DNA from 4 places in the Pantoea sp. F_5 genome. Region 3 is predicted to be linked to each of the others. Evidence: predicted binding sites of a transcription regulator. Region 3 holds the regulator's gene; each other region holds the start of a gene.

Region 1 (7,864 bases), on a different contig from region 3:
TTTCGTAATGTGCGTTCCGGCTCACTGCCGCACTGCTCAGATTACGCGCTTCGTTAGCGCAAAAAAAAGGCGATCACAGATTCTTCACCAATCTCTGCAACAAACCCGCTAAGCTTGGGGCAAATTGCGGAAAAAAATGGAAGGAGAAACCATGCCGACATTACGGAAAAACCTGACCAGCCAGCAGGCGCTGGATGAACTTGAACGCCTTTACGATGGTGCCGTTGATGCGCTGCGTGCGGCGATTAAACTGTTTACCGAAAACGGCACGCTCCCCAATGCCGCGGAACGGGAAAAGGGACTGTTTGTATACCCGGAGCTGCGCATCACCTGGCACGGTGAAGGTCCGCAGCAGAATCGCACGCGTGCCTGGGGCCGCTTTACCCATACCGGCAGTTACAGCACCACCGTTACCCGTCCGGCGTTACTGCGCCACTATATTTCAGAACAGCTTCAGATGCTGGAAAAAGAGTATCAACTGGAGATCGACGTGGTGCCGTCCAGCCAGGAGATCCCCTATCCTTACGTGATCGACGGTTCTGATCTGTCGCTGGATCGCACCATGAGCGCCGGTATTGCGCGCCACTTCCCGACCACCGAGCTGTCACAGATTGGCGATGAGACTACCGACGGTCTGTTCCACGCCGACGCCAAATTCCCCCTGTCGCACTTCGACGCGCTGCGCACCGACTTCTCGCTGGCCCGTCTGCGTCACTACACCGGCACCAGCGTAGAGCACTTCCAGCCTTTTGTGCTGTTCACCAACTATACCCGTTATGTCGACGAGTTCGTGCGCTGGGCAATTGAGCAGGTGCGCGATCCTAACACCCCTTACGACAGCCTGGCCTGTGCGGGTGACGTGGTGCTGACGGCCGATACCGCCAACAGCGAGTCGATGCTCTCAGATCTGGCGTGGAAGAAGCATCAGATGCCTGCCTGGCATCTCACCTCACCTAATCGTCGCGGCATCACACTGGTTAATATCGGTGTCGGCCCGTCGAATGCCAAAACCATCTGCGATCATCTGGCGGTGATGCGCCCGCACGCGTGGCTGATGATTGGTCACTGCGGCGGTCTGCGCGAGAGCCAACGGATCGGCGACTATGTGCTGGCCCACGCTTATCTGCGTGACGATCACGTACTCGATAGCGTGCTTCCGCCAGACATCCCGGTGCCAAGCATTGCCGAAGTGCAGCGCGCACTGTATGACGCCACCAAGTCGGTGAGCGGCATGCCAGGTGAAGAGGTGAAGCAGCGCCTGCGTACCGGCACCGTGGTGACCACCGACGATCGCAACTGGGAGTTGCGCTACTCCGCGTCGGCCCTGCGCTTTAACCTGAGCCGCGCGGTAGCGGTCGATATGGAGAGCGCCACCATTGCCGCGCAGGGCTATCGTTTCCGGGTGCCGTACGGCACGCTGCTGTGCGTTTCCGACAAACCGCTGCACGGCGAAATCAAGCTGCCGGGTCAGGCGAACCGCTTCTATGAGGGGGCGATTTCAGAGCATCTGCAGATTGGCATTCACGCGGTTGAGCTGCTGCGCGCTGAGGGTGATAAGCTGCATTCGCGTAAGCTGCGGACGTTTAATGAGCCGCCTTTCCGGTAGATGTATCGCCGCTGGCTCGGGGAGGGTTGTTCGCTGCGCGAACGGGCTGGCAGCAGAGCTGATGCTGGGAATTGTTCGCTGCGCGAACGGGCTGGCAGCAGAGTTGATGCCGGGGATTGTTCGCTGCGCGAACAGGCTATGAGAGGGGTTTCGTTCGCCTGATCAGTTGGGCAGTTTCAGACTCGCCTCTGCAGGCGACCGACAAGGGGCGCCAGTCGCCGCGCCCCTTGACCCCCGGCTCCGGCCTGCTTCACCGCCGCTTCGCGGTCCCTTCGCTTCTTCCGGATTTCTTACGGACCAGCGGGACGCGCCATCCCTGGCGCGAACCCGCCTCTTCGCGACATCCCTGTCGCTCGTCCTGAAATCCCTCATCCGCTCAGCGGTTCTGACGGCCTCCCCACCCCTCGCTGTTATCTCTTCTTTTTGTTTTGGGTACTTTATCGCTTTACGTTTCCGGGATTGGCTTTGGCTTTGGCTTTGGCTTTGGCTTTGGCTTTGGCTTTGGCTTTGGCTTTGGCTTTGGCTTTGGCTTTGGCTTTACAGGACAGCAGACAACACAACACCACAGTTAACACAAAGAAATCACAGGCGGGGGGTTGTCAGAGGCATCCGGAGCGCTGAGGAACAACCGGAGGCAAGGATGAGCCGACAGGACGTCGGCGAAAGGACGGTTCGCGCCAGGGATGGCGCGTCCGGACGGTCCGCTGGCCGCAGGGCGTGACGAAGGCACCCCGCGAAGCGGGGCGCGCAGGCTGCCGGACGCCGGGATTGTTAAGGGGCGGGCGTCCGCCCCTTGACGCGTCCGCCTGCACAGGCAACCTGAAACTCCCCATCGCCTGGCGGGCGTAACCTGCTCAGAGCATGCCCGCTGCTAAGCATGCCCACCTCTCCAGACGAACAGAAACTCTCTCAGCGCCCTTTCGCGCAGCGAACTAAAGGCCTGGCGGGCCGCTACCCGCAGGGATTGTTAAGGGCCGGGCGTCCGCCCCTTGACGCGTCCGCCTGCACCGGCAACCTGAAACTCCCCCTCGCCTGGCGGGCGTAACCTGCTCAGAGCCAGCCCGCTGCTAAGCATGCCCACCTCTCCAGACGAACAGAAACTCTCTCAGCGCCCTTTCGCGCAGCGAACTAAAGGCCTGGCGGGCCGCTACCCGCAGGGATTGTTAAGGGGCGGGCGTCCGCCCCTTGACGCGTCCGCCTGCACAGGCAACCTGAAACTCCCCCTCGCCTGGCGGGCGTAACCTTCTCAATGTTAGCCCGCTGCAAAGCGATCCCTTCTCAGCCTCTGCCCGCTGCTAAACGTTCCTTAACCGCAACGCGGTAAATTAAGCACTCAACCACCCAAGCTTAATCACAAACAGAATCGACAGAATTACCAGCGCCGCATTCACCTCTTTGGCGCGACCACTCAACAGCTTTACCAGCGTCCAGGTAATAAAACCAAACGCGATGCCGTTAGCGATGGAATAGGTCAGCGGCATGGTCAGCGCGGTCACGGTAACCGGCGCGGCCGTGGTGATATCTTTCCAGTCAATATCTGCCAGGCCCGATGCCATTAATACCGCTACAAACAGCAGTGCAGGTGCAGTAGCGTAAACCGGCACGCTGGAGGCCAGCGGCGAGAAGAACAGCGCCAGCAGGAACAGCACACCCACCACAATCGCGGTCAGTCCGGTACGGCCACCGGCACTCACGCCCGCCGCCGATTCCACATAACTGGTGGTGGTCGAGGTCCCCAGCAGTGAACCAAACAGCGCAGCGGCACTGTCGGCAATCAGCGCACGGCCCATCTTCGGCACGTTACCCTGCTCATCCGCCAGACCGGCACGTTTCGTCACGCCCAGCAGCGTGCCGGTGTTATCAAACACATCAACAAACAGGAAGGCAAAAATCACGCTGATCAGGCCGACGTTAAATGCCCCGGCGATGTCCAGTTGCAGGAACGTCGGTGCGATGGACGGCGGCGCAGAGAAGACGCCCGCGAACGGCGACAGACCGATGCCCATCGAGATAAAGGTCACCAGCAGAATGCCGATCAGCACCGCACCGGTCACGCGACGCGCTTCCAGCACCACGATCACCACAAAGCCGAGCATCGCCAGCAGCGGACCCGGCTTGGTCAGATCGCCAATGCCCACCAGCGTCGCCGGGTTATCGACCACGATGCCCGCCTCTTCCAGCGCAATAATCGCCAGGAACAGCCCGATACCTGCTCCAATCCCGGCGCGCAGCGGCAGTGGGATACTGGCAATAATCCACTCACGGATTTTAAACAGGGACATCGCGAAGAAAATCACCGCCGAGAGAAACACCGCGCCCAGCGCAACCTGCCACGTGTAGCCCATGTGCAGCACCACGGTGTAGGTGAAAAAGGCGTTCAGTCCCATGCCAGGTGCCAGCGCGATCGGGTAGTTGGCGATCAGCCCCATCAGCACACAGCCAATCGCCGCCGCCAGACAGGTGGCGACAAACACCGCGCCCTTGTCCATGCCGGTTGCGCCCAGAATGCTCGGGTTCACAAACAGAATATAAGCCATCGCCAGGAAGGTAGTGATCCCGGCGATAATCTCGGTACGAACCGTGGTGTTATGCGCTTTGAGTTTGAATAGTTTTTCTAACATCATCATCTCTCGATACAGGAGACAGCCGTCTCTCTTGCCAAAGGGGTTTGTATGCTGATTATTCTGTTTCCGGGATATGGATACCGGCCGCTGCATACCTGCGTGCCAGAACCACCTGAAATCCCTGCGTTACCCACTGCCCAAAGCAATTGCCATGCCATTTGCCGACGCAATCGATTACCTGGCAGCGCAGGACTCGCCTAAGAAGATTCCTAACCAAATCGAGGCGCGATTATGGTGCAATGCACCGATCCTGCGCAATCGTTTTCCTGCGGCAAATCAGTAACCCCTAAAAACTCTGCGCCAGCGCACGCTTCCATACTCTCACAGGCGAAGCTGGTCACGTTTCAGCACGCTGCCTCAGCAACCTTTTCAGGCCTGTGTAGACTCCAGAATTAACTCTTTCGTAACATTGAGGCCGCGCCATGAAGCCAGCGATTTTGGTGGTGGATGATGATCCTGCTGTCTGCGACGTCCTGCAGGATGCGTTAAGTGAACATCTGTTAACGGTCTACCGCTGTCATCAGGGACGCGAGGCACTATCAATGCTCAGCGAACACCCGGAGATTTCACTGGTGATGCTGGATATGATGCTGCCCGATACCAACGGGCTGCTGGTGTTACAGCAGCTCCAGCGTCAGCGACCCGAGGTGCTGGTGATTATGCTGACCGGTATGGGTTCCGAAGCGGAGATGGTGGTGGGTCTGGAGATGGGGGCAGATGATTACATCGCCAAACCCTTTAATCCCCGCGTGGTAGTGGCCCGCGCCCGTGCCGCTTTGCGCCGCAACGGGCGTATCGCACAGGCCGATCCTGAGCAGGCAGGCTGGCGTTTTGGCGGCTGGCAACTGGACGATGGCCGCTGCCAGCTGTTCAATCCGCAGCGCGAACTGGTGCCGCTGACCCAGGGAGAATATAGTCTGCTGCGCGCGCTGGTGCGCCACGCCCGCAAAGTACTGACCCGCGATCAGCTGCTGGAGCTTACCCACAGCGAAAGCCTCGATGTGTTTGACCGCACCATCGACGTGCTGATCATGCGACTGCGCCGTAAAATTGAAACCAACCCGCATCAGCCTGACCTGATCCGCACCATCCGCGGGCTGGGTTACGTCTTTTCCGCTGACGTGATGAAACCGGAAACCGCGCCGCGCGCCAGCCAGATCGCCTGAAGGCCCGGTTCAGCAGACCGGGTATTATGCATCATACGTTCCGCCATACGCTCGCGGCACAAGCTCCCCCTGTGCCTCTCCGCTTTCAACCATTGCCGGAATCTTGTCAGCCACGCGCTCCGGCGCATGCGCGAATGCGGCGCTCTGAAGCGCTGGCGGTGCGGCCTGGCAATGTCGCGGCCGATGTGGGCTATGAAAGTCTGACGCAGTTTACGCGGGAATATGCGCGCCTGTTCGGTGAGCCGCCCGCCCGCAGCATCAGAAAACTCAGGCTGACCGGCACTGAAACATTACAGCAGATCGGAGAGCGAGGTTAATGCGACCTGCCGCTGTGATGGCGGCGGGCCTGCACTAAGCTTCACAGAAAGCCGTTCGCATAGTCATTACACAGCAACCAGCGCGGCGCTTCATCCTCATTCAGCGGATTAAAACGGCCCAGCGGCGTCAGAAACACGTTGTCATTTTCATCATCGTTGGGCATCGATACCTCGCCCACCAGCACGTCGCCGAAGCCGTTTTCGCCCCAGAAACTGTGCCAGATGCCCGCCTCCAGCGTCACGCTTTCACCCGGCGAGAGCCGCAGTTGTGAACCGGCTGCATGGGTCTGGCGCAGGCCGTCCAGCGACACCACCACTGGCGAATCTGCCAGTCCGTCACCGTCGCGGTTATGCAGTTCGACAATCAGGTTGCCGCCGCCGCGATTAATGATGTCTTCCATCTTGCGCGGATGATAGTGCATCGGCGTCAGCTGCCCTTCGCGCACGTGCATTATCTTCTCGGCGTAGGGTTTATGCCAGGGCTGACCGCCCGGCGAGCCGTTGCGGAGAGTAAACAGCGTCAGGCCGGTCTGCATAAAATCTGCCGCGCCAAAACTGGTGAGGTCCCAGCCCAGCCGCAGCGCCAGAATCTCCTGTATCACGTCGCGATCCTGAGCACGCCACTGGCTGACGCTGTAATCGGCCCACGGCGGCAGATGCATATCCTGCTGCCGGAAAAACTCGCGGGTATGTTGCAGGTAATAGTTAACCTCTGAACGTTGCATGATGGCCTCCTGGGGGCAGCACCCGGAGGGTGCCGCATTAAAGCCTATTTCACCGTCCAGCCCTGATAACTGCCGATATTATCGCGGTCGATCAGTTTCACCGGGATCAGCACTGGCTTATCCGGAGCCGGTTTGCCCTGCAGGATGTCGTAGCCAATCTCCACCGCCTTCGCCGCCATCACCTGCGGGTCCTGCGCCGGGGTCGCGACAAACAGCGAGTTTTTACGCTTCAGCGCCTCTTCTCCGTCCGGCGATCCATCGACGCCCACGATAAAGAATTCGCTGCGCTGCGCCTGTTTCGCGGCTAAGTCCGCGCCAATCGCAGTGGGGTCGTTGATGGCAAACACGGCGTCAATCTTCGGGTTTGCGGAGAGCAGACCGGTCATCACTTCCAGTCCACCTTCCCGACTGCCTTTGGCGTTCTGGTTGTAGGAGAGCAGCTTGATCTCCGGATGGGTTTTCAGCTCGTTCATGCAGCCTTCAACACGGTTCTGTACGGCTGAAACCGGCGGCCCGTTGATGATAACCACGTTGCCTTTATTCTTCAGGCGGTCAGAAATATATTTACAGGCCATCGCACCCGCTTCGGTGTTATCGGAGGTAATGGTCGCATTCGCGCCATCGGCGGCCACGTCGACCGCCACTACCACGATACCGGCGTCACGCGCCCGCTTCACCGCTGGAGCGATGCCTTTGGAGTCGGCGGCATTGAGGATAATCATGTCGACTTTGGCCGCAATAAAGTTATCAATCTGGCCAACCTGCTGACCGAGATCGTAGCCGCTGGAGACCAGCGTCACGTTGACCTTATCGCCCGCCAGCTGACGCGCCTTCATCTCTGCGCCTTTGGTGATCTGCACGAAGAAGGGATTAGCGAGATCGCCGACCGTGACGCCAATAGATTTGAGTTCTTTTGCCTGAGCCAGACCAGTGCTGAGCAGCGTCGCCGCCAGCAGCCCGGTTACAATCGGATTAAAACGCATAGACCTTCTCCTGCTGTTTTTAGGTGCCAACCACTTAATGGCGTTTTTTGGGTGGCGGAGGCGACACGGCGCATCCGCCCTTCAGAACCTCAGCTCACATGATGACGGGTGCGGTATTTGTCGATCAGGACCGCGATGATGATGACTGCGCCCTTAATCACCAGTTGCCAGAAATAGGAGACGCCCATCAGCGTCATGCCGTTGTTTAGCGTGGCGATAATCAGCGCGCCAATCAGGGTACCGGTGATGGTGCCGATACCCCCGACAAAGCTGGTGCCGCCCAGGATCACCGCCGCAATGGCATCCAGCTCATAGCCGACGCCCAGGTTGCCGTTAGCACTGTAGAGCCGCGAGGCGCTCATCAAGCCGCCCAGCCCCGACAACAGGCCGCTCATGCCGTAGACAAACAGCAGCACCACGCCAACCTTGATGCCGGTAAGACG
Region 2 (7,864 bases), on a different contig from region 3:
CGGGATCGGCGACGCTACTGGAACTGGAACGTCCGGTGGCACAGCAGTTAACAAAAAATCTGCAGACGCTGCGCGCCACGAATGGCACCGTGGTTCAGACCAATACGCTAAACTGGCTGGCACAGGCGGGTACACCCTTTGATGTGGTGTTTATTGATCCCCCGTTTCGTCAGGGATTGCTGGAGCAGACGCTACAGCTGCTGGAGCAGAATAACTGGCTGGCCGATCAGGCGCTGATTTACGTCGAAAGTGAAGTGGAAAATGGCGCACCACCGGTGCCGCCTGAGTGGGATCTTTATCGCGAGAAAATAGCCGGACAAGTGGCTTATCGTTTGTATCAACGTCAACAGGAGACGCAGGATGTTACTTAATTTAGGGCGTCTGTTGATGCTATGCGTGTGGGGATTTTTACTGGCTAATCTGGTCCATCCCTACCCGAAGCCACTGACTTATTTTATCAACGTTGCACTGATCTTCATGATCCTGATGCATGGTCTGCAACTGGTATTACTGCGCACGACGCAGACCAAAGATGCACCGCCTATTGACCGCGTGACTCAGGCGAAAGTGTTTCTGTTTGGCGTGTTTGAACTGGTTGCCTGGCAGAAGAAAAACTTCCCACGTAAAAAGTAGTGTCGGGCGGGCGCAATGCCCGCCTTACTGCATGGGCGTGAAGCTGATAAAGCGCGTGCCCTGCATCTTCAGCTCCCCTCTCGCGCCTTTATCCAGCTGATGATACTCCCCCTCTTTAAGCTGCACTTTAATGTCGCTGTCACCGTTCAGCGGATGAAACAACACCTCATACCGCATCTCTTCCCCGGCGATGACTTCACGCTGCCGTGAACGGCGATTGGGAGAAGGAAATTCACGTTTGGTTTTGACCTCAGCCTGCAGAGCACGCGTGGGGGAAGCGTCATTCACCGCAGCCTCACGCCGTTGCTTAATGAACTGACGACTCGCCAGCACAGCGATAATCGCCAGAACGATGATAAAGATTAACGGTGGTTTGCTCATAGCGCTCTCATGCCTGTTAAATCAGGCGGCAAAGCATACAACCAGAGTTGCCTGATTGTCACATCTCAGAGGCTTAACCTAAACTGGAAGTGATATTTTGGGATCTTTCACCATTTTGAGTAAAAAAGGGAGAAACAATGCTCTGGTCTTTCCTCGCTGTACTTTTCTCCGGCTGGCTCTATGTCGATGCCACCTATCGCGGCCCACAATGGCAGCGCTGGCTGTTTAAGCCCGTCACGCTGCTGCTGCTGGTCGGACTCGCCTGGCAGGCTCCGGTTCTGCAAACCACGGACTATCTGATTCTGGCCGGTCTGGTTGCGACGCTGGTCGGTGATGCGTTAACGCTGCTGCCGCGTCAGCAGATGCTCTATGCCGTCGGGGCGTTCTTCCTGTCGCACCTGCTCTATACGCTCTGCTTCGCCGCCAGTATGACCATGACCTTCTTCTGGCCGATTCCGCTGACGCTGCTCATCATCGGTGCCGCCCTGGTTGGCATCATCTGGAGCCGACTGGAGGATCTGCGCTGGCCTGTCTGCACCTTTATTGGCATGACGGTCGTGATGACCTGGATAGCGACCGAGCAGTACTTCTTCCGCCCGACCGATTACAGCTTCTCTATCATGGTCGGTGCCGGTCTGCTGCTGCTGGCCAACGCGGTCTGGTTTATCTCGCACTATCGTCGTCGCTTCAGTGCTGACAGCGCGATTGTGGCCGCCTGCTACTTTGCCGGTCACTTTATGATCGTGCGTTCACTGTGGGTCGTCTGAGAAATTAGTCTTGACTCTGGAGTTCACTCCAGAGTGTAGGATAAGGGATGGGCAGCGTTGCTCATCCCGCGACTCTTACACTCCGGAGGTCATATGCATCAACATCACGCCTGTGGCTGCGGCAAACCGCGTGCCAGCCACGCCGCAGCAAAACCGCTGTGCCAGGTTCGTCAGGCCCGTCCACTCTCTCTTTCTATTCATGCTGCTACGCCCGTGACGGCGGATACGGCAGGCTGCTGCTGTGACGGCAACAGCAGCCCTGGCAATGAGGCCGACACTGCTGAGGAAAGCGACCGGCGAGGTTCCTGTCACTTTAGCTGGCAGGTCAGCGGCATGGATTGTCCGGGTTGCGCCCGCACCATTGAAACCGCCGTGCGCCAGATAAGCGGCATAACCGACGCCCGTGTGCTGTTCAGCAGCGAGAAGCTGGTGGTTAAGGCTGATAACGATGTACAAAGCGCCGTTGAACAGGCGGTAAAAAAAGCCGGTTTCCAGCTTGTTACACCCTCGGAGACGCCGTCCGCAAGCTCGCGCGGGCAGCAGAACCGGATACTAATGTTACTGGCGCTGCTGGTGCTCGCCAGCAGCGTACTCAGCCACTTCGCACCCGCCTGGGGCGATCGGCTGTTTGTACTGACCACCCTGGTCGGCCTGGTCCCGGTCGCGCGCGGTGCCTGGCAGCGTCTGCGCAGCGGATCGCCTTTTACCATTGAGACATTAATGACGCTGGCGTCGGCAGGCGCGCTAATCATTGGCGCACATGCCGAAGCCGCCATGGTGCTGGTGCTGTTTCAACTGGGTGAACAGCTGGAAAGCTATGCTGCCTCCAGGGCACGCAGCGGCGTCACCAGCCTGATGGCGTTGCGGCCTGAATCGGCGATTCGCCTGGAACAGGGCAAACGCAGTGAGGTGCCACTGGCGGCGCTGCAACCGGGTGATGTGATTGAAGTCGCGGCGGGCAGCCGTTTGCCAGTCGATGGCCGTTTAATCAGCCCGCTCGCCAGTTTCGATGAGAGCGCGCTGACCGGTGAGTCACTGCCGGTCACCCGCGCCAGCGGTGAAAAAATCATGGCCGGTGCCACCAGCGTTGACCGGCTGGTAACGCTGGAGGTGGTATCGAAACCGGGGGAAAGCGCGATTGACCGTATCCTGCAGCTGATTGAGGAAGCGGAAACGCACCGTGCGCCGGTTGAACGCTTTATCGACCAGTTCAGCCGCATCTACACGCCGCTGGTGATGCTGCTGTCGCTACTGGTGATGGTCGTGCCGCCCCTGCTCTTCGCAGGCGACTGGCAGCCGTGGATCTACAAAGGTCTGACCCTGCTGCTGATTGGCTGCCCCTGTGCGCTGGTGATCTCTGTGCCAGCCGCCATTACCTCCGGGCTGGCTGCGGCAGCGCGTCAGGGGGCGCTGATTAAAGGTGGTGCGGCGCTGGAACGCCTGAGTTCGCTGCGCAGGATGGCCTTTGATAAAACCGGCACGCTGACGCTGGGTAAGCCGCAGCTGACGCAGATCCTGCGGTTTGGCCCAGCCAGCGAGTCAGAGATGCTGGCGTTAAGCGCTGCGGCGGAACAGGGTGCGACCCATCCGCTAGCCAGCGCTATCGTGTCGGCCGCACAGGCACGTAACCTGGTGATTCCTGACGCGCAGGATCAGCAGGTGCAGGCGGGACGCGGCATCTGTGCGCAGGTCTCAGGCCAGCAGATTCAGCTACTGACGCCAGGCCATGCGCCCGGTCTGACGCCGGAGCAAAGCGCGCAGATTGCGCAGCAGGAAGCTGAAGGTGAAACGCTGGTGGTATTAATACGCGATGGTGAGGCGCTCGGTGCGCTGGCCCTGCGCGATCAGCTGCGTGACGATGCCGTGGAGGCGTTAAGGGCGCTGAAAAAGCTGGGTATTGAGAGCCTGATGCTGACCGGCGATAACCCGCGCGCCGCAGCAACGATTGCCCGCCAGCTGGATATTGATTATCGCGCCAGTCTGCTTCCTGCCGATAAAGTCGCGGCGATTCGTGAACTGAGTCAGCAGCAGCCGCTGGCGATGGTCGGAGATGGTATTAACGACGCGCCGGCGATGAAAGCGGCGACGCTGGGCATTGCGATGGGTAGCGGCACCGATGTCGCGCTGGAAGCGGCCGATGCAGCCCTGACGCGTAATCAGCTCAGCAATCTGGCACCAATGATTGCGCTGGCGCGTCGTACGCGGCGCATCATCCGCCAGAATATCGGCATTGCGCTGGGGCTGAAGGCGATTTTCCTGGTCACCACCCTGCTGGGTCTGACCGGACTCTGGCTGGCGGTGCTGGCAGATTCCGGTGCGACCGCGCTGGTCACCGCCAACGCGCTGCGGTTACTGCGGCGTCGCGCCTGAGTAAGAGGCTCTGTCTGAAGAGTGCGGTTAACGGCGGCCGGAACGGCGGCTGTTAACCGGCCATACCTTTGCGGATCAGAAACTGATAGGGCAGCGTGTCGGTCTGCTGCGCCAGCAGGCCATGCTCCATAAAGCGGCAGAAGCCGGGAATATCGCGGGTCGTTGCCGGATCATCGGCGATGATCAGTAACGTCTCGCCATCCTGCAGGCTGCGTACGGTTTTGCGCACCATCATCACCGGTTCCGGGCAACGCAGGCCACGGGCGTCCAGCTGATGGTCGGCAGAGGAAAAGGCATCGCTCATAATCAACTCGGTTCAGGTAAGGGGCGCTCATTCTAGCGCGTGCTGGCGGTGAAGCAAGGCGATAACGATTGCGGTAAAATTAACCATTGCATAAAAAGCACAACGCGGTAATATGCCGCCGCTTTTTGCTCATAAAACTGCCAGGCGCTGCCCGAACGGCGTCCCGCAATGGGTTCCCTCACCCCAACATTAAAAAGGTTGAATATGCTCGCATTTTCTTCACGGCAGCGCATGCATGCGCTTTTCTGGTTATCGCTGTTTCACCTGCTGGTGATCACCTCCAGTAACTACCTGGTCCAGTTGCCAATCTCCGTCTTTGGCTTCCACACCACCTGGGGTGCGTTCAGCTTCCCGTTTATTTTCCTGGCGACCGATCTCACCGTGCGTATTTTTGGCGCACCGCTGGCCCGACGCATTATTCTGGTCGTGATGATCCCGGCGCTGTTTATCTCTTACGGTGTCTCGGCGCTGTTCTATCAGGGGGAATGGCAGGGCTGGCAGGCACTGGAAGTGATGAACCTGTTTGTTGCCCGTATCGCCTGCGCCAGCTTTATGGCTTATGCGCTGGGTCAGATCCTCGACGTTCATGTCTTCAACCGTCTGCGTCGTCTGCCTCAGTGGTGGATAGCACCCGGCTGTGCCATGTTCCTGGGGAATATCAGCGATACGCTGGCCTTCTTCTTTATCGCCTTCTATAAAAGTCCCGATGCGTTTATGGCGCAGCACTGGGTCGAGATTGCCCTGGTAGATTACAGCTTCAAAGTGCTGATCTGCATGGTCTTCTTCCTGCCCGCCTACGGCGTACTGCTCAATGCCGCGCTGAAACGTCTGGCTGAACGCCAGACCACCCGCCAGGTCAATTTCGGCTGAGCCTGGTTTATCAGGCGTTATTGTTGCAGGCAGTCTGGACACGGACAGCGCGGAACAACCGGAGCGTACACGTAGTACGTGAGGATTGTGAGCACTGCCCATGTTCAGAATGACAAATAAAATAGTCTGATTGGCCAGGCTCTAATAGCCCATACGGTTTCCACTATTTTCCGCTAAGATCTTCTGACAATCATCAGGTTGCGTTTGCAACCTGATTCCTGTTGTATTAATGCCTGACTGGAAACTAAAAAAAGGGATTCTGATGCGCAACCTGGTGAAATATGTAGGAATGGGGTTACTGGTACTTGGCCTGGCGGCCTGTGACCAGAAGAAAGATGAAGCGGCGAACGACAATGGCGTCAGCGCCAGTCAGTCGGCGCAGACCGTCACGCTGATGGATGGCAAACTGAGCTTCTCACTGCCACCAGGCATGTCAGATAAAAGCGGTAAACTGGGTTCGCAGACCACGAACATGCACGTTTATGCGGATGAAACCGGAGCCCGCGCCATTATTGTGATTGCCGGTGACCCGACCAGTGATGGGCTGGATGTGCTGTCGAAGCGCATGGAACAGCAGCAGCGTAACCGCGACCCGCAGCTGCAGGTGGTGTCGAACAAATCTGTGACGTTGAAGGATCAGCCCGCACAGCAGCTGGATACCGTGATTTCTGCCAACAACCAGACCTCATGGTCTTCTGTGGTTCTGGCAAAAGTGGATGGCAAGCTGGTGACGCTGCAAATTACGCTGCCAGGCGATAATCAGCAGCAGGCGCAGAGCGATGCTGACAGCATTGTGAAAAGCATTACGCTGAAGTAAAACAGCTGAAGTAAAACACAAGGCTGGCATCCCACCGGGAAGCCAGCCTCAGACTGCTGACAAACCCACATCAGGGTGAGTCTGGCAGCAATGAATAAGCTCAATGCGCAGGGAACACGGTCAGAGGAGGAAAGCGTCCCGCGGCAGGGACGGCGCGGGCCGAGCATGCCATGGATGGCGGTTTTTGCGTCTTTCCGATCTGACCGTGTTCCCTTCGCAGGCTCGGTCTTACCGCTACCGAGCTGGACTTTGTCAAAAATCTCAAGGCTGGCATCCCACCGGGAAGCCAGCCTTTGTTCAGAGCACGTTATAACCCTGCATTTTCCCGGATATATTTCCGCGCTTTCACCGCATACTCAAACGGATTGGCCAGTGCCGGATCCTGCTCCGCTTCCACCACCATCCAGCCTTTGTAGCCGTAATCGTCCAGGATTTTAAACACCGGCTTAAAGTCGATCACACCATCGCCCGGCACGGTAAAGGTGCCCTTTTTCACCCCTTCCAGGAACGAGAGATGGTTCTCACGTACGTCGGCGACCACCTCATCACGCACATCCTTAAGATGTACATGGAAGATGCGCGGCAGATATTTTTCCAGTACCGCCAGCATCTTCTGCTGGGAGCCTTCGGAGTAGTAGACGTGGCCGGTGTCATAGAGCAAACCGACCTGCTCGTCGGTCATCGCCATAAACCGGTCGATCTCTTCTGTGGTCTGAATGCCGGTGCCCATGTGGTGATGCAGCGTCACGCGCATCCCCTTCTCTGCTGCGATGCGGGCCAGTTCGTTGTAGCCCTCTGCGGTTAACCGCCACTCTTCATCGCTGAAAATCGCTTTCTCTTCGAATACCGCCAGCGTGGTGCCCTGAATACTTTTACTCTGCTCAGAACAGCCAATCACCCGTGCGCCCATCGCATGCAGGAAGTTCATGTGCTCGATGAACTGTTCAATGGTTTTCTCTTTGTCGCCATTAGCGAAAAAGGTGCTGAACCAGGCGTTGCAGATTTCGATGCCGCGGATGTCGAGCATCGGTTTCAGAATCGCCGGATCGCGCGGGTATTTGCTGCCCACTTCGCTGCCGGTAAAGCCCGCCAGCGCCATCTCACTGACGGTCTGCTGGAAGGTATTCTCACTGCCAAGATCCGGCATATCATCGTTGGTCCAGCCGATCGGCGCGATCGCCAGTTTTACGTTCTCTTTGTTCATCTTCTTATTCCCAGGCGGAGAGCGGCAAGGCCGCATAGAGGGCTGATCAGTTATAGAAAGCAGGACGCGGCGGCATCTCTACCGGCTCGATCGCACCACTGCTCTGTGCTTTGATGCAGGCATCGGCGGCCACTGAGGCAGCAAAGCCATCCCAGGCAGAAGGACCGGTAAGCTGACCCGCTTTGATGTCGTTGATAAACGCCTGCAGCTCAACGTCATACGCTTCGATAAAGCGATCTTTCCAGTCCACCAGAATGGTATTCGACAGGCGGGCATCTTTGCGCAGCTGCACCGAAGAAGGCTCTGGCAGGCGGGCAATGCCCTCTTCACCGACCACTTCACACTGAATGTCATAGCCATAAGCGCAGTTAACGAAGATCTCGACGTCGATGCGAATCCCTTTGTGGGTTTCGAACAGGACGATCTGCGGGTCTTTCAGCTGACCATGGGTCTTCGACGTCACGCGCGGGAAGATCACCTGCACCGTTTTATAGTCGTCACTGGTCAGCCAGCGCAGC
Region 3 (7,864 bases):
GTCGAACTCACTGCTCAACAGACGCCAGCTAAGAAGACCTCGCTTAAAACCGCCCGTATCAGCAAAAATAAAGAAAAAAAACGCTATGGTCATCAGCGCCTGCTGAAAACCGCTGAGGTCACCACCAGCGAACCTGGCACGATTAAAATGAGCAAATCTCACCGTCAGCGCTACCAGAAAGCGCGCGAAACCGCGATGACTAAGCTGATGGGACAGCTGGGTAAACCTTATCTGTGGGGCGGCACCTCACCACATACTGGTTTCGATTGCAGCGGTCTGGTCTGGTATGCCTATAAAGATCTGGTGAAGTTCAAGATCCCGCGTACCGCTAACGAGATGTATCACCTGCGTGACGCTGCGCCAATCAAGCGTGAATCGCTGGAGAAAGGCGATCTGGTCTTCTTCCGCATTAACGGCCGCGGTACTGCGGATCACGTCGGCGTTTACCTGGGCAATGGCAAGTTTATTCAGTCGCCACGTACCGGCAAAGATATTCAGATCAGTGCATTAGGGGAAGACTACTGGCAGCGCCACTATATTGGTGCGCGTCGTGTGATGACGCCGAAAAACATTCGCTGATCAGCACTACAGTTCGAAAAAAGCCGGGATAATCCCGGCTTTTTTATTAGTGCAGAATGGCAGTAAAACTAAAGGCCACAATCATCAGCAGACAGCCGACAGTAGTCATCAAAGCCAGTTTCAAATCAGTACTCATTACCTGCTCCTTAGTCACACACTTTGTAGGGATATGGCATTTTCCCACATGACCTGGTAAAAATCTCGTTTTATCCGTTCAGCCTTGTTAGAATCCCGCCTTTGTTGCGCAACGCGCGCAACCCTGATTCCGTTTGCGCATCTTTTCAGGCGTTTTTTCTCCGCCAGCAGCCTGTTTACCGGCCAGAAAAACCGTATTTTTGCGGAAAATTCCCTGAGAAGACGCAAACGTTTAACATTACGCTTATCATAGAGTTAGGTAAGCAATGGAGTCCGATTTTCATGGCAACAATTAAAGATGTGGCGAAACGCGCTGGCGTCTCAACGACCACCGTTTCGCACGTCATCAATAAAACCCGCTTTGTCGCTGAAGAGACGCGCGAGGCGGTCTGGCAGGCAATTAAAGAATTGCACTACTCGCCGAGCGCTGTCGCGCGCAGCCTGAAAGTAAACCACACCAGGACGCTGGGTCTGCTTGCCACGTCCAGCGAAGCGCCCTATTTCGCTGAAATTATTGAGGCGGTTGAAAATCACTGTTTTGATAAAGGTTATACGCTGATTCTGGGGAATGCGCATAACGACCTGCAAAAACAGCGCGCCTACCTCAGCATGATGGCGCAGAAGCGCGTCGATGGCCTGCTGGTGATGTGCTCTGAGTATCCGGACGATCTGCTGCAGATGCTGGAAGAGAACCGCAATATCCCGATGGTGGTGATGGACTGGGGCGAATCGCGCGCAGACTTCACCGACACGGTCCTGGATAATGCTTTCCAGGGTGGCTATCTGGCGGGACGCTATCTGATTGAACGTGGACACCGTGATATTGGTGCGATTCCCGGTCAGATGGAGCGTAACACCGGCGGCGGACGTCATGCCGGCTTCCTGAAGGCGCTGGAAGAAGCGGGTATTCAGCCACGCGCGGAGTGGATTGTGCAGGGTGACTTTGAGCCGGAGTCGGGCTATCAGGCGATGCAGCAGATCCTGTCGCAAAAGCAGCGCCCGACCGCCGTGTTCTGCGGCGGCGACATCATGGCGATGGGGGCCATTTGCGCCGCCGACGAAATGGGTCTGCGCGTGCCGCAGGATATTTCGGTTATCGGTTATGATAATGTGCGCAACGCACGCTATTTCGCCCCTGCCCTGACCACGGTGCATCAGCCTAAAGCCCAGTTGGGTGAGAAGGCGCTGGATATGCTGCTCGACCGCATTACCAGTAAGCGCGAAGTGTCACAAACGATTGAGGTCCATCCGACGTTGATTGAGCGGCGTTCAGTAGCTGATGGTCCGTTCCGCGACTATCGCCGCTAATCCTCGCTTAACCACTCCTGATTAAGCGTTCGCGCATCACCCAGATAGCTGAGCAACCAGCCTGTCGCCGGTGATGCGCGATCCTCTGCCCAGCTAACGCAACAGGGACTGTCCGGAAATGCCACCGGCAGCGTCAGCTCCACCAGCTCGCCAGTGTCGAGCAGTGGCCTTGCCAGATGACCCGGCACCATCGCCACGCACAAGCCCGCCTGCACGCACTCCAGTCCGGTTTGCCACTCCGGCACCACCAGCCTGCGCTGGTTATCCAGCGTCCATGTCATTCGACGCGGTAGTGCGCGTGATGTATCTTCCAGTACCAGGGACGGCCAGCTACGCAGCGTGTCGTCATCTATCTTGCTCGCCTGCGTCAGAGGATGATCGGGCGCGACCACGCAGCGCCAGTTGAGCGTACCCATATCACGAAACGCAAACCGTCCCCCCACCGGAATCGCCTGCGTGGCACCAATTGCGACTTCCACCCGGCCATCGGCCAGTGCATCCCAGACACCGTTAAACACTTCGTAGCTGATGATCAGTTCCATATCGGGGAAGTGGCGATAGAAATCTTTGGCCAGCTGTCGGGTACGCTGAGGTTTGGCAATACGGTCAACAGCAATGCTGAGCTGCCCGCGCCAGCCGTTGGCCAGCTGCTGACACTGCCGCCGTGTGGCAAGCATTTTTTTGATGACGCTGCGCCCTTCCCGGACAAAATGCTCCCCTGCAGGCGTCAGCACCACTTCACGATGCTGGCGTTCGAACAGCGGCACCGCCAGCCAGTTCTCCAGCTGACGCACTGTATAGCTGATGGCAGAAGGTACCCGATGCAGCTCCTGCGCGGCTGCGCTGAAGCTGCCTCCGCGGGCAACCGCGTCAACGACCTCTAATGCATATTCTGACCACATAATCTGCCTTCAAAAATTTTAACAGCAACCGGCAAATATTACCGTTTCACAGCGGCAAACGCACCTTTTACACTCTGCCGCGTTTATCCTGCAAAAATGAGAATGAGATGCTGTCGAATAAAGGATTTATGCCCTATCTTGCCCTGCTGAGCATGCTCGGCTTTTTAGCCACTGACATGTATCTGCCCGCCTTTGGTGCGATGCAGCAAACATTTAACACCTCGCCTGGTCTGATCAGCGCCAGTATGAGTCTGTTCCTGGCGGGCTTCGCCGTAGGTCAGCTCTTCTGGGGACCGCTTTCCGATCGCATCGGCCGTAAACCCGTACTGCTGGCCGGACTGGCCATGTTTGGCGTCGGCTGTGCGGGCATGTTGTGGGTGAATGATATTGCTCTGATGCTGACGCTGCGCTTTGTGCAGGCGATAGGCGTCTGTGCTGCGGCCGTGAGCTGGCAGGCGCTGGTAGTGGATCGCTACCCCGCCGCGCGCGCCAACAAAGTCTTTGCAACGATTATGCCGCTGGTTGCGCTCTCCCCGGCGCTGGCCCCGTTGCTGGGTGCCTGGCTGATCGGCCATTTCCACTGGCGTTCGATTTTCCTGGTGCTGACGCTGATTGCGGTGGCGTTGATTCTGACCACGCTGCGTTTGCCCACAGTACGCCCGGAAGCACGTGAAAAAGGAGCACAGCCCGGCTTCCTCACTCTGTTGAAATCCCGGGTCTACAGCGGCAACGTGCTGATCTACTCCGCCTGTTCTGCCAGTTTTTTTGCCTGGCTGACCGGCTCGCCGTTCATTCTGGCGGATCTGGGCCTTTCGCCCGCCGATATCGGCCTGAGTTATGTGCCCCAGACGCTCGCCTTTTTGATTGGCGGATTCGGCTGTCGCGCCATGCTCAACCGCTTTCATGGCGCTCAGCTGTTACCGTGGCTGCTGGGCATTTACAGCCTGAGCATTCTGGCGCTGTTTGCCGTAGCACTGTCAGGCAACAGCATGCTGGTGAGCCTGATGGTGCCGTTCTGTGGGATGGCGCTGGCTAACGGCGCAATTTATCCGATTGTGGTTTCCAGTGCGCTGACGCCCTTCCCGCACGCCACCGGTAAAGCAGCCGCATTGCAGAACACCTTACAACTCGGACTCTGCTTTGCTGCAAGCCTGGCAGTCTCTGCCGGATTAACCCAGGCGCTGTTTACCACTACGCTGATAATGACGGTAACGATTCTGCTGGCGCTACTCGGTTACGCTCTGCAGCGTACCGCAAGCGCACAAACTGTTGTTGCCTCTCCGCAACCTGCCTGCCAGGATAATCACTGATACACTGACTTTTTCGTTAGCCTCCTAACAATAAGTCATTGAATATTGACCCGCGTGAGCATATACTCATTCGGGTCAACAAATCTGTAATAAATCAACAATATAATAACGTAATAATCTGATTGGTACCCTGTTGCCGGGACGGTATTTGCGCGCGTTATTCTTACCCTGACCGACCTGCTGCAGGCTATTGCAGTCCTCTGTATCACACAGTCAACCGTTGTGCGGAGTCATCCGTACCGTTTCTCAATGCCTGACGAAATTGACTACTCTTTGTTCAGGTTCAGATTGGACAGGTGGTGGAAAAGCTATGAGTTCATCTTATGCAGAAGCAGTGAGTCCTGAAGAAAACCATTGGTATCGCATCGTCCACGAAATGCTGGAAAAAGCGGATATTGAAATTAATGGTTCACGTCCCTGGGATATTCATATTAATCATCCCGGCTTTTTTAAGCGTGTTCTACAGGAAGGATCGCTTGGGCTCGGCGAGAGCTATATGGATGGGTGGTGGGAGTGCGACCGGCTGGATATTTTCTTCCATCAGGTGCTTAAACATAAACTCGATCAGCAACTCCCGCATCACTTTAAAGATACGCTGCGCATCGCCGCTGCCCGCTTAACCAATCTGCAGTCGAAAAAGCGGGCCTGGATTGTCGGTAAAGAGCATTACGACCTGGGTAACGATCTCTTTTCACGGATGCTTGACCCCTATATGCAATATTCCTGTGGCTACTGGAAAGAGGCCACGACCCTGGCAACAGCGCAGGAAGCCAAGCTGGATATGATTTGCCGTAAATTAGCGCTGGAACCCGGAATGTCGCTGTTGGATATCGGCTGTGGCTGGGGCGGACTCGCGGAATTTGCCGCACGTCATTACGGCGTCAAAGTGCATGGCGTGACGATTTCCGCCGAACAACAGAAACTGGCGCAGCAGCGCTGTAGCGGATTAGATGTCACGATTCTGTTGCAGGATTATCGCGATCTGAATGAGCAGTTTGATCGCATCGTTTCAGTAGGCATGTTCGAGCATGTCGGGCCGAAGAATTACGCCACCTATTTTGATGTGGTCGATCGTAATTTAAAACCTGACGGTATTTTCCTTCTTCACACCATTGGCGCGATTAAAACCGATATGAGTGTCGATCCCTGGATTGACAAATATATCTTCCCTAACGGCTGCCTGCCTTCGGTGCGTCACGTAGCGGATGCCAGCGAGCCGCATTTTATTCTGGAAGACTGGCATAACTTCGGGGCCGATTACGACAAAACGCTGATGGCCTGGCATGAGCGCTTTTTGCAGGCCTGGCCGGAGCTGGCCGATAACTATGGCGAACGCTTCAAGCGGATGTTCTCCTATTACCTTAATGCCTGTGCCGGTGCCTTCCGCGCGCGTGATATTCAGCTGTGGCAGATTGTGTTCAGTCGCGGTATTGAGGGAGGATTACGGGTGGCGCGGTAGTGCTCTGTCATGTAAACGCTGCGAATGCCAAATCATATTGAATCTCACAGCAACGAATAAGTTTAACGAGCAGGGAACTGGGTCAGAAGAGGAAAGCGTCCCGCGTCTGTGACAAAAACGCCGGGAGCGTTTTTGAACAACGCAACGTGTTGGCCCGGCAACGGGCGCACCTCAGGGATGAGGTGCGTACTAAAAACGCCGGGAGCGTTTTTGAACAACGCAACGCGTTGGCCCGGCAACGGGCGCACCTCAGAAATGAGGTGCGTCATCGCGCGGGCCGAGCGTGTCATGGACTGGATTTTGCGTCTTTCCGATCTGACCCTGTACCCTGTGATGGCTCGGTAAAACAGCAAACAGTTCAGATCCTATCACTACTCTCAAAGGCGCTCACACGCCCTTTATTAACTTTCGGAGGCAGGCTGGCCGGTCAGCGCACTCATCGCCGCCGCGGCATCGCGCTGAGCTAACACCCGTTCAACGGTCTCTACGATTGCCTGCGTGTGCGGATCGATCTCAATGTTGACCCGGTCGCCAAAGGTCTTCGCGCCCAGCGTCGTGCGCTCCAGCGTTTCCGGAATCAGATAGACGCAGAACTTGGTCTTCGTCACATCACCTACCGTCAGGCTGATGCCGTCAATACCGACAAAACCTTTATGCAGAATATATTTCATCTGCATCGGATCCTGGATTTTAAACCAGACTTCGCGATTGTGTTCTGACTGGATAATCTTGCAGATTTCAGCGGTGGTCATAATATGACCTGACATCAGATGACCGCCTATTTCATCGCTGAATTTCGCTGCACGCTCAATATTCACCACATCGCCCTGACGTAAATCGCCAAGGTTAGTCACGCGCAATGTCTCTTTAATTAAATCAAAACTGACGCGGTCACCTTCGATTGCCGTTACAGTCAGACAGCATCCGTTATGGGCTACGGATGCGCCCAGCGCCAGGCCCGGCAGGAGCTCTTCCGGCAGTCGGACAGTGTGGGTACGAAACAGTTCTTTTTCTTCAATGGACACGATTTCTGCGGTGCCCTGCACAATACCGGTAAACATAGTCTTTGCCTCTGCGAAGTTTACGCTAGTTTATCACAGCTCCGGTCGGCTGATAGAATTCAGCCCACGCCGCCTCTGTAATCTGTGGCAAAACGCATTGTGTGACAAAGATTGGCGAATTCTGTTACCACGGTTACACTGGTTCGCGCTATTCCCCGGGCTTTTCTGCCCTTTTAACTCATTTAATAAGTCAGGTGTTAACGTGCAGAAGTATTTAACAGAAGCGCGTCAATTGCTGGCCCTTGCGATTCCGGTCATCCTTGCTCAGGTGGCCCAAACCGCAATGGGATTTGTGGATACCATTATGGCCGGTGCAGTCAGCGCCACGGATATGGCCGCCGTTGCTGTCGGCACCTCTGTCTGGCTTCCGGCCATCCTGTTTGGTCATGGTCTTCTGCTAGCATTGACGCCCACCGTTGCGCAACTCAACGGTTCAGGCCGCCGCGAACGCATCGGCGAACAGATCCGCCAGGGCTACTGGCTCGCCTTTTTTGTCTCACTGCTGATTATGGTGCTGCTGTGGCACGCCGGTTATCTTATCCGGGCGATGCATGACATCGATCCCGCGCTGGCGCGTAAAGCCGAGGGCTATCTGCACGCCCTGCTGTTCGGCGCGCCAGGCTATCTCTTCTTTCAGGTGCTGCGAAATCAGTGCGAGGGGCTGTCGAAAACCAAACCCGGCATGGTGCTGGGCTTTCTGGGCCTGATGTTTAACATCCCGCTAAACTATGTCTTTATCTACGGTCACTTCGGCATGCCCGCATTGGGCGGTGTCGGCTGCGGCGTGGCAACGGCATCGGTCTACTGGGTGATGTTTATCTGCATGCGCTTCTGGGTGCGCCGGATGGGCAGCATGCGTGATATCCGCATGGAGAGCCGCTGGTCGCCGCCTTCGCGTCCGATTCTGAGCCGTCTTATGACGCTGGGATTGCCGGTGGCACTTGCGCTGTTCTTTGAAGTCACGTTGTTTGCCGTTGTGGCCCTGCTGGTGTCACCACTGGGGATCGTGAATGTGGCCGGTCACCAAATCGCGTTAAACTTCAGTTCACTGATGTTTGTATTACCGCTGTCGCTGGGCGTCGCAACCACCATCCGCGTCGGCTATCGTCT
Region 4 (7,864 bases), on a different contig from region 3:
GATTGCGCTTCACGTCGGCGACTTCAACGCGTGCGCCCGCCTGCAGCTGCTCCAGATCCTGACGCGACAGCGCGCCATAATCGGTGTCGCTCAGCACATCAAACATTACGTCACCGTTGTCTGCCACATAGGCATGACCGCGAGCGATCAGCGTTTCCACCAGCTCGATGATTTCTGCGATGTGGCGGGTGGCGCGCGGTTCCTCGTCAGGTGGCAGAATGCCCAGCGCAGCGAAGTCGTTGTGCATCTCGCCAATCATACGGTTGGTCAGCGTTTCGATGCTCTCGCCGTTTTCATTGGCGCGTTTGATGATTTTGTCATCAATATCGGTGATGTTACGTACATAGTTAAGCTGATAACCGAGGTAACGCAGATAGCGCGCCACCACGTCAAACGCCACGAACGTCCGCCCATGACCAATGTGACAGAGGTCATACACCGTGATGCCGCAAACATACATCCCGATTTTACCGGCATGAATGGGTTTGAATTCCTCTTTCTGTCGACTCAGGGTGTTATAAATCTTAAGCATTGAACGGTTCCGTTTTCGCGTGTGGTTGGCTTTTTTAAGTATCCAGACATTGTGCCGTATTTTTATCGCTCGCGCGACGCAAAGCAAGCCAACTGCGCCGTGCTGCTGACGCGTCATTGGAAATTATGATATAAGAACGGTCGACTAAAAGGGGTACGCCAGTTAACAGCGCGATCCCGGCAACTGATCACAACCTTTACAGGACAACAAAAATGGTAACTTTCCAGACGAACCATGGCGATATCGTAATCAAAACTTTCGATGATAAAGCGCCGGCAACCGTACAGAACTTCCTGGATTACTGCCGTGAAGGTTTTTACGACAACACCATTTTCCACCGCGTCATCAACGGCTTTATGATTCAGGGCGGCGGCTTCGAGCCGGGCATGAAGCAGAAAGCAACCAAAGATGAAATCCAGAACGAAGCGAATAACGGTCTGAAGAACACCAAAGGTACGCTGGCAATGGCACGTACCTCTGCGCCTCACTCTGCTACCGCGCAGTTTTTCATCAACGTGGCTGACAACGACTTCCTGAACTTCCGTGACGAAAGCGTTCAGGGCTGGGGCTACTGTGTATTCGCAGAAGTGGTTGAAGGCATGGACGTGGTCGAGAAGATCAAAGCCGTTTCTACCGGCCGCAGCGGCATGCACCAGGATGTGCCAAAAGATGACGTCGTTATCCAGAAAGTGACCGTCAGCGAGTAATGTCCCGCACGCTGTTTATCGCAGATCTCCATCTGTGTCAGGAAGAACCGGCGATTACCGCCGGTTTTCTGCATTTTTTACAGCGCGAAGCGCCCCACTGCGACGCGCTCTATATCCTCGGCGATCTGTTTGAAGCCTGGATTGGTGACGACGATCCCAATCCACTGCATCAGCAGATTGCCAGCGCCCTGCGCGCCCTGCCGGTTCCGGTTTACTTTATTCACGGCAATCGCGACTTCCTGGTGGGCCGACGCTTTGCGCGCGCCAGCGGGATGACGCTGCTGCCCGAAGAACAGGTGCTGACGCTGTATGGCCATCGACTGCTGATCATGCACGGCGATACGCTCTGTACCGATGACGCCGGTTATCTGCGTTTTCGCGCCAAAGTGCACAATCCGTGGATCCAGCGACTCTTCCTGGCGCTGCCACTATGGATACGTAAACGCATTGCCGCCCGGATGCGCGCCGACAGCAAACAGGCTAACCAGCACAAATCTCAGACCATTATGGATGTGAATCAGGATGCTGTGGCCGCCGCGATGCTGCGCCAGCAGGTGCCGTTGTTGATCCACGGCCACACCCACCGCCCGGCAATCCATACGCTGAGCCTGCAGGGTGAAACGGCGCAACGCGCGGTGCTGGGTGCCTGGCACAGCCGTGGCTCGATGATTCAGCTCGACGCCAGCGGCATTCAGCTTATCGATTTCGACTTCTGATCGCCGGTTAAATCCACGACATCCGGCCGACGCAACCGTTTTCCTTGCGTCTTTGTCATGCTATTCTCGGTGCCCTTCAAAACCTGTCCGCCCGGCCAGGTCTGTTTGTTTATTCACAGGAGTTGACCGCATGTCATCCAACGCCCCGGCCCGCATCGCCATTGTTATGGGTTCCAGAAGTGACTGGGCCACCATGCAGTTCGCCGCTGAAATCCTCACCAGCCTGGACGTCCCTTTTCATGTTGAAGTGGTCTCTGCGCACCGCACCCCGGATAAACTGTTCAGCTTCGCCGAAACGGCAGCGGACAACGGTTATCAGGTGATTATTGCTGGCGCAGGTGGCGCGGCGCATCTGCCGGGAATGCTGGCAGCAAAAACCCTGGTGCCGGTGCTGGGTGTGCCGGTGCAGAGTGCGGCACTGAGCGGTGTCGATAGCCTCTATTCGATTGTGCAGATGCCGCGCGGTATTCCGGTCGGTACGCTGGCAATTGGTAAAGCGGGTGCAGCTAATGCCGCCCTGCTGGCCGCGCAGATTCTGGCGCTGCATGACAGCGCGCTGGCGTCACGTCTGAATACCTGGCGTCAGAGTCAGACCGATGAGGTGCTGAACCATCCCGATCCGCGGGTGGATGCATGAAGCCGGTCTGCATACTGGGCAACGGCCAGTTAGGTCGTATGCTGCGTCAGGCGGGTGAACCGCTGGGTATTGCGGTCTATCCGGTGGGTCTGGACGCCGACCCTGCCGCGCTTCCTATCGCCGACAGCGTGATCACCGCCGAAATCGAGCGCTGGCCGGAAACGGCGCTGACGCGGGAACTGGCGAGCCATCCGGCTTTTGTTAATCGTGATATTTTCCCACGTCTGGCCGATCGCCTGACGCAGAAACAGCTGCTGGATCAGCTGGGACTGGCCACCGCGCCGTGGCAGTGGCTGGCGGACAAGAGCGAATGGCCAGCGGTGTTTGATTCACTGGGCGAGCTGGCAATTGTGAAAAGCCGCACGGGGGGGTATGACGGACGGGGTCAGTGGCGTCTGCGTGCTGATGAAACGCACCAGCTGCCGGATGCGTGCTATGGCGAATGTATCGTTGAGCAGGGCATCAACTTTTCCGGGGAAGTGTCACTGGTCGGCGCGCGCGGTCACGATGGCAACGTCGTGTTCTATCCGCTGACGCATAACCTGCATCAGGACGGCATTCTGCGCACCAGCGTGGCACTGCCGCAGGCGGATCCGGCACAGCAGCAGCAGGCCGAAACGATGCTGAGCGCGATCATGCAGGTGTTGAATTACGTGGGCGTGATGGCGATGGAGTGTTTCGTGACGCCTGCCGGGTTGCTGATCAATGAATTAGCACCGCGTGTGCACAACAGTGGTCACTGGACGCAGAACGGTGCGTCGATCAGCCAGTTTGAGCTGCATCTGCGCGCCATTCTTGGGCTGGCATTGCCGCAGCCGGTGGTGTTTGCGCCGTCGGTGATGGTCAATCTGATCGGCACTGCCGTGAATCTCAGCTGGCTGCAACAGCCGCTGGTGCATCTGCACTGGTATGACAAAGAGGTGCGTCCGGGTCGTAAGGTGGGTCACCTCAATCTGACCGACAGCGATGCAGAGCGGCTGAAAGCGACGCTGAATGCGCTGGTCCCTCAGCTACCGGAAGAGTACGCCAGCGGCATCGCCTGGGCCGTTGAAAAGCTGTAGTTTCCCGTAACCCGCTTGCGGATTACGGGTGCGGTCTGAATGAAGGTCAAAGGCGGCCTGGTGCCGCCTTATTTCAGCCCTGCTTTACGCCGCATCAAACTTCCTGAACAGCGCCTTTCCTTTCAGTAACCGGATCCCCAGCCAGCCGCCGCACAGCGACAGCAGCAGCGCGCCACACAACGGCAACGCCAGCCACAATGTCCAGTCCGGCTGCCAGGGGAAGTCGAAAATCTTCGTCTGTAATCCCCACAGCGCCGCCTCCGCGCCTATGGCCGCCGCCACACCTGAAACCACGCCGAGCAGCGCAAACTCGCACCACAGCGTGGTGCGCAGCAGGCGTTTACCGGCACCCAGCGTGCGATAGACCACCAACTCCTGCCGGCGCTGGCGCATCCCGACCTGAATCTGCGCCAGCAGCAGCAACACACCGCAGGCCGTGACCAGCACCACCATGATCTCCAGCGCCTGGCTGACCTGCGTCAGTACCTGACCGATCTGCCGCATAATGCTGCCGATATCCAGCAGACTCAGCGTGGGAAAGGCGCGGTTCAGCTGCGCCAGCAGAGCAGGATTGGCCTCCATGCGGAAGCTGGTGAGCCAGGTCTGGGGCTGGCTGTCGAGCGCGCCCGGCGGGAAGATAAAGAAGAAGTTCGGCTTCAGACTTTCCCAGTCCACTTTACGCAGGCTGGTAATACGGGCGCTGAACGTCTGCGTATCGCCGTCGAACGTCAGGGTATCGCCGAGCTTCAGCCCCAGACGCTCCGCCAGTTCCACCTCCATCGACACTTCACCGGCCTTCGGCGGCCAGCTGCCAGCTACCAGCGGGTTGTGATCCGGGCGGTCCGCCAGCTCTGTCAGGTTAAGCTCGCGGTTAAGGGCATTATCCAGTTTCGGATCGGCCGGTTTACCGTTGAGTTCGCTAAGCCGCACCCGCGCAATCGGATAGAAAGTTTCGGGCTTAATCTGGTGCGCTTGCAGGAAATCGCGCACCTGCGGCACCTGATCCGCCGTCATGTTGAGCAGGAAGAAGTTCGGGCTGTCTGCCGGTAACTGCTGCTGCCAGCGATCCAGCAGATCGCCACGCATCACCAGCAGCAGCGCCAGCAGCATAAACGACAGGGAAAAGGCCGCGAGCTGGCTCAGCGTCATACCGGGCTGGCGCAGTAGCCGGTTGATCGCCAGTCGCAGCGCCAGATTACGCACCACCAGCCGACGCAGCAGCAACAGGGTTCCCCAGCCGAGTAACGCCAGTAATGCTGCCAGCACCACCACACCCGCCAGCAGCGCCCAGAGCATTTTACTGCCACCGACCAGCAGCGCTAACAGCGTGACGACCACCGCGATCATTACCGGAATATAAAATTTCAGTGGCCAGAGATTTGCCACTGCATCGCGCCGCAGTACGCGCAGCGGCTGGGTTGCCAGCAGCAGACGATAGGGACGCAGCCCCACCAGCAGCGAAATCACAAACAGCGATCCCACTGCCCAGATCCACGGCCAGACGCTGGCCGCCGGTAAGCTGGCGGGCAATACGGGTTTCAGCATCGCCATCAGGATCGCTTCCACGCCCTGCCCCACAACGCCTCCGGCAATCGCCGCCAGCAGCAACACCGCCAGCCACTGACCGATGATCAAACGCTGCAACGCGCCCTGCGTCGCGCCCAGGGTTTTCAGCACCGCAACCAGATCGTAGCGGCTGCGGCAATAATGACTCATGGCGACCGCCACGGCCGCAATTGCCAGCATCAGCGTCAGTAAGGCCGAGAGCAGCAGGAACTGCTGCGCGCGCTGCATCGAACGGCCCAGCGCATCTTCCGAGTTCTCCACGCTGATCCAGCGCTGGTCCGCTTTCAGTTGCGGTTCAATCCAGCGGTCATAGCGGGCCAGTTGCTCAGAATTACCGGAGAATTTATAGCGCCAGGTAATACGGCTGCCCGGCTGAATCGCACCGGTTTTGCCAGCATCCGCCAGATTGATCAGCAGACGTGGTGCCATCTCAAAGGGGTTAAAGCCGCCATCCGGCTCCTGAATGACCTCCCCGCTGATGCGCAGCTGGGTATCGCCGACTTCCAGCGTATCGCCCACATTCAGGTTCAGCAGCGCCATCAGGCGCGGTGCCGCCAGCGCGGTGCCTGCCTGCGGTCTCAGCCCCGGCGGCTGCGTCTGCAGCGTGCCAAACATCGGGTAGCGGTCATCTACCGCTTTGACGGAGGCGAGCTGCGGTGACTGATCCGCAAAGGTCATGGTCATGAAGGTGAGCTGACGGCTGACCGTCAGGCCGGTTTCCCGCGCCTTTTCCAGCCAGGCTTCGGGCGCAGCATCAGTGCTGCGCAACGTGCGGTCACCGGCCATAAAATCACGGCTCTGCTGATTCAGCCCTTTTTCCATGCGATCGCTGATTGATCCCAGCGCCAGCACGCAGGCCACCGCCAGCGTCAGGGCCAGCCAGACAATCAGCAGCGAGGGCGAACGCCACTCGCGCCAGAACCAGCGCCAGATCATTGCTCCTCCCACAATTTTCCGTCGCGCAGCCGCAGACGACGATCGCAGCGCGCCGCCAGTTGCTCGTCATGCGTCACCAGAATCAGCGTGGTGGCGAAGTCGCGATTAAGGGAAAAGAGCAAATCGGCGATGCGATCACCGGTTTTGCGGTCAAGGTTGCCGGTTGGCTCATCGGCAAACAGCAGACCCGGACGACCACTGAAGGCGCGGGCCAGCGCGACACGCTGCTGTTCGCCGCCTGACAGCTGAGCGGGCAGATGATGCAGACGTTCACCCAGCCCGAGCAGCGACAAAAGTTCCCGTGCCTGTTCGCGGCTCTGGCGGTCGCTGTCGCCGCGCAGGAGTGATGGCAGCTGGACATTCTCCAGCGCATTCAGGGTCGGCACCAGCATGAATGACTGAAACACAAAGCCGACCTGCCGGGCACGCAGGGCCGCACGCTGCTCTTCGTTCATCTGGTGCAGCGGCTGCCCCAGCAGATGAACTTCGCCGCTGCTGCCATCGTCCAGCCCGGCCAGGATTCCCAGCAGGGTTGACTTGCCGGAGCCGGACTCGCCAATCAGCGCAATGGTCTCGGCTGGTTTGACAACCAACTCAACTCCGGTAAGGATGGTTAACTGATGCTCTCCCTGACCGACGGACTTAGTAAGATGATGAACTTCAACAATGTTTTCCGCTGGCATTATCCCTTCCTGTTATTGATTCTTCTGATGGTGTCGCGTCTTGCTGCTGCAGATACCCTGATGGTGCTGGGCGACAGCCTGAGTGCAGGTTATCGGATGTCTGCCACCGCCGCCTGGCCCAGCCTGCTCGATAAGCAGTGGCAGCAGAAACCGAAAGTGGTCAACGCCAGCATCAGCGGCGATACTGCCGCACAGGGACTGGCGCGTCTGCCTGCGCTATTAAAACAGCATCAGCCGCAATGGGTGTTAATCGAACTGGGCGGTAACGATGGTCTGCGCGGTTTTCCGCCTGACGCTATCGCGCAGAATCTGAGTAAAGTGATCGACGATATCAAAGCCGCCAATGCAAAGCCGCTGCTGATGCAGATCCGCCTGCCCGCCAACTATGGCCGCCGCTACACCGAGGCGTTCAGCGGCATCTATCCTGGCCTGGCACAGCAGCATGATATTCCTCTGGTGCCCTTTTTCATGGAGCAGGTCTATCTGAAACCCGAGTGGATGCAACAGGATGGCATTCATCCCAGTCCTGATGCTCAGCCGTTTATCGCCGGATTAATGGCAAAAGAACTGGCTCCCTTAGTTAAGCAGCCGTAGCGCGCCTGGATGCGCAAAAAGGGTAAAGAAATGCAAAAAACCATTCTGATTACAGGTTGTTCCAGCGGTATTGGCCTGGTCGCCGCGCACGATCTGCTGGCGCGGGGTTATCGTGTAATCGCCGCCTGCCGAAAAGCCGACGATGTCGCCCGCATGAACACGCTGGGTTATACGGGCATCCAGCTCGATCTCGACGATCCGCAGAGTGTCGATCGGGCAGCGGATGCGGTGCTCGCGCTCTGCGATAACCGTCTGGCTGCACTGTTTAACAATGCCGGTTTTGGTCTGTATGGCCCGCTGCACACACTCTCACGTCAGCAGCTGGAGCAGCAGTTTTCCAGCAACTTTTTCGGCGTCCATCAGCTGACGCTCAGGCTGTTACCGGCGCTGCAGGCCAGCGGCGATGGACGCATTGTTAATACCAGCTCGGTG

What was found. Region 3 encodes PurR, which represses purine synthesis genes. Its sites were predicted from a motif close to CANGCAAACGTTTGCNTG; they were not measured.
Region 1: a site for PurR is predicted at 4,482-4,499, ahead of F3I44_RS11140 (NCS2 family permease). Genes of this name have one in related genera too.
Region 2: a site for PurR is predicted at 4,618-4,635, ahead of F3I44_RS10045 (7-cyano-7-deazaguanine/7-aminomethyl-7-deazaguanine transporter). Genes of this name have one in related genera too.
Region 4: a site for PurR is predicted at 1,984-2,001, ahead of purE (5-(carboxyamino)imidazole ribonucleotide mutase). Genes of this name have one in related genera too.

The regions. Positions count from the first base shown of each region.
Region 1 covers NZ_VWUO01000007.1:86,783-94,646, reverse strand. Annotated here, with positions in the region: gene F3I44_RS11145 (AMP nucleosidase) at 152-1,606, shown strand; gene F3I44_RS23715 (hypothetical protein) at 2,035-2,178, shown strand; gene F3I44_RS11140 (NCS2 family permease) at 2,932-4,230, opposite strand; gene F3I44_RS11135 (response regulator) at 4,653-5,396, shown strand; gene F3I44_RS11125 (hypothetical protein) at 5,531-5,713, shown strand; gene F3I44_RS11120 (D-lyxose/D-mannose family sugar isomerase) at 5,755-6,438, opposite strand; gene F3I44_RS11115 (ABC transporter substrate-binding protein) at 6,483-7,421, opposite strand; gene F3I44_RS11110 (ribose ABC transporter permease) at 7,511-7,864, opposite strand, start outside.
Region 2 covers NZ_VWUO01000006.1:120,645-128,508, forward strand. Annotated here, with positions in the region: gene rsmD (16S rRNA (guanine(966)-N(2))-methyltransferase) at 1-371, shown strand, start outside; gene F3I44_RS10020 (DUF1145 family protein) at 361-633, shown strand; gene F3I44_RS10025 (DUF2500 domain-containing protein) at 658-1,014, opposite strand; gene F3I44_RS10030 (lysoplasmalogenase) at 1,152-1,781, shown strand; gene F3I44_RS10035 (zinc/cadmium/mercury/lead-transporting ATPase) at 1,875-4,151, shown strand; gene tusA (sulfurtransferase TusA) at 4,204-4,455, opposite strand; gene F3I44_RS10045 (7-cyano-7-deazaguanine/7-aminomethyl-7-deazaguanine transporter) at 4,660-5,325, shown strand; gene F3I44_RS10050 (DcrB family lipoprotein) at 5,588-6,142, shown strand; gene iolE (myo-inosose-2 dehydratase) at 6,450-7,346, opposite strand; gene F3I44_RS10060 (Gfo/Idh/MocA family protein) at 7,393-7,864, opposite strand, start outside.
Region 3 covers NZ_VWUO01000002.1:451,448-459,311, reverse strand. Annotated here, with positions in the region: gene F3I44_RS04660 (C40 family peptidase) at 1-579, shown strand, start outside; gene F3I44_RS04655 (YnhF family membrane protein) at 626-715, opposite strand; gene purR (HTH-type transcriptional repressor PurR) at 997-2,022, shown strand; gene punR (DNA-binding transcriptional activator PunR) at 2,019-2,924, opposite strand; gene punC (purine nucleoside transporter PunC) at 3,032-4,234, shown strand; gene cfa (cyclopropane fatty acyl phospholipid synthase) at 4,545-5,693, shown strand; gene F3I44_RS04625 (riboflavin synthase subunit alpha) at 6,095-6,754, opposite strand; gene F3I44_RS04620 (MATE family efflux transporter) at 6,957-7,864, shown strand, end outside.
Region 4 covers NZ_VWUO01000018.1:1,080-8,943, forward strand. Annotated here, with positions in the region: gene cysS (cysteine--tRNA ligase) at 1-532, opposite strand, end outside; gene ppiB (peptidylprolyl isomerase B) at 745-1,239, shown strand; gene lpxH (UDP-2,3-diacylglucosamine diphosphatase) at 1,239-1,955, shown strand; gene purE (5-(carboxyamino)imidazole ribonucleotide mutase) at 2,086-2,592, shown strand; gene purK (5-(carboxyamino)imidazole ribonucleotide synthase) at 2,589-3,653, shown strand; gene ybbP (putative ABC transporter permease subunit YbbP) at 3,738-6,155, opposite strand; gene ybbA (putative ABC transporter ATP-binding protein YbbA) at 6,152-6,838, opposite strand; gene tesA (multifunctional acyl-CoA thioesterase I/protease I/lysophospholipase L1) at 6,806-7,432, shown strand; gene F3I44_RS19315 (SDR family oxidoreductase) at 7,463-7,864, shown strand, end outside.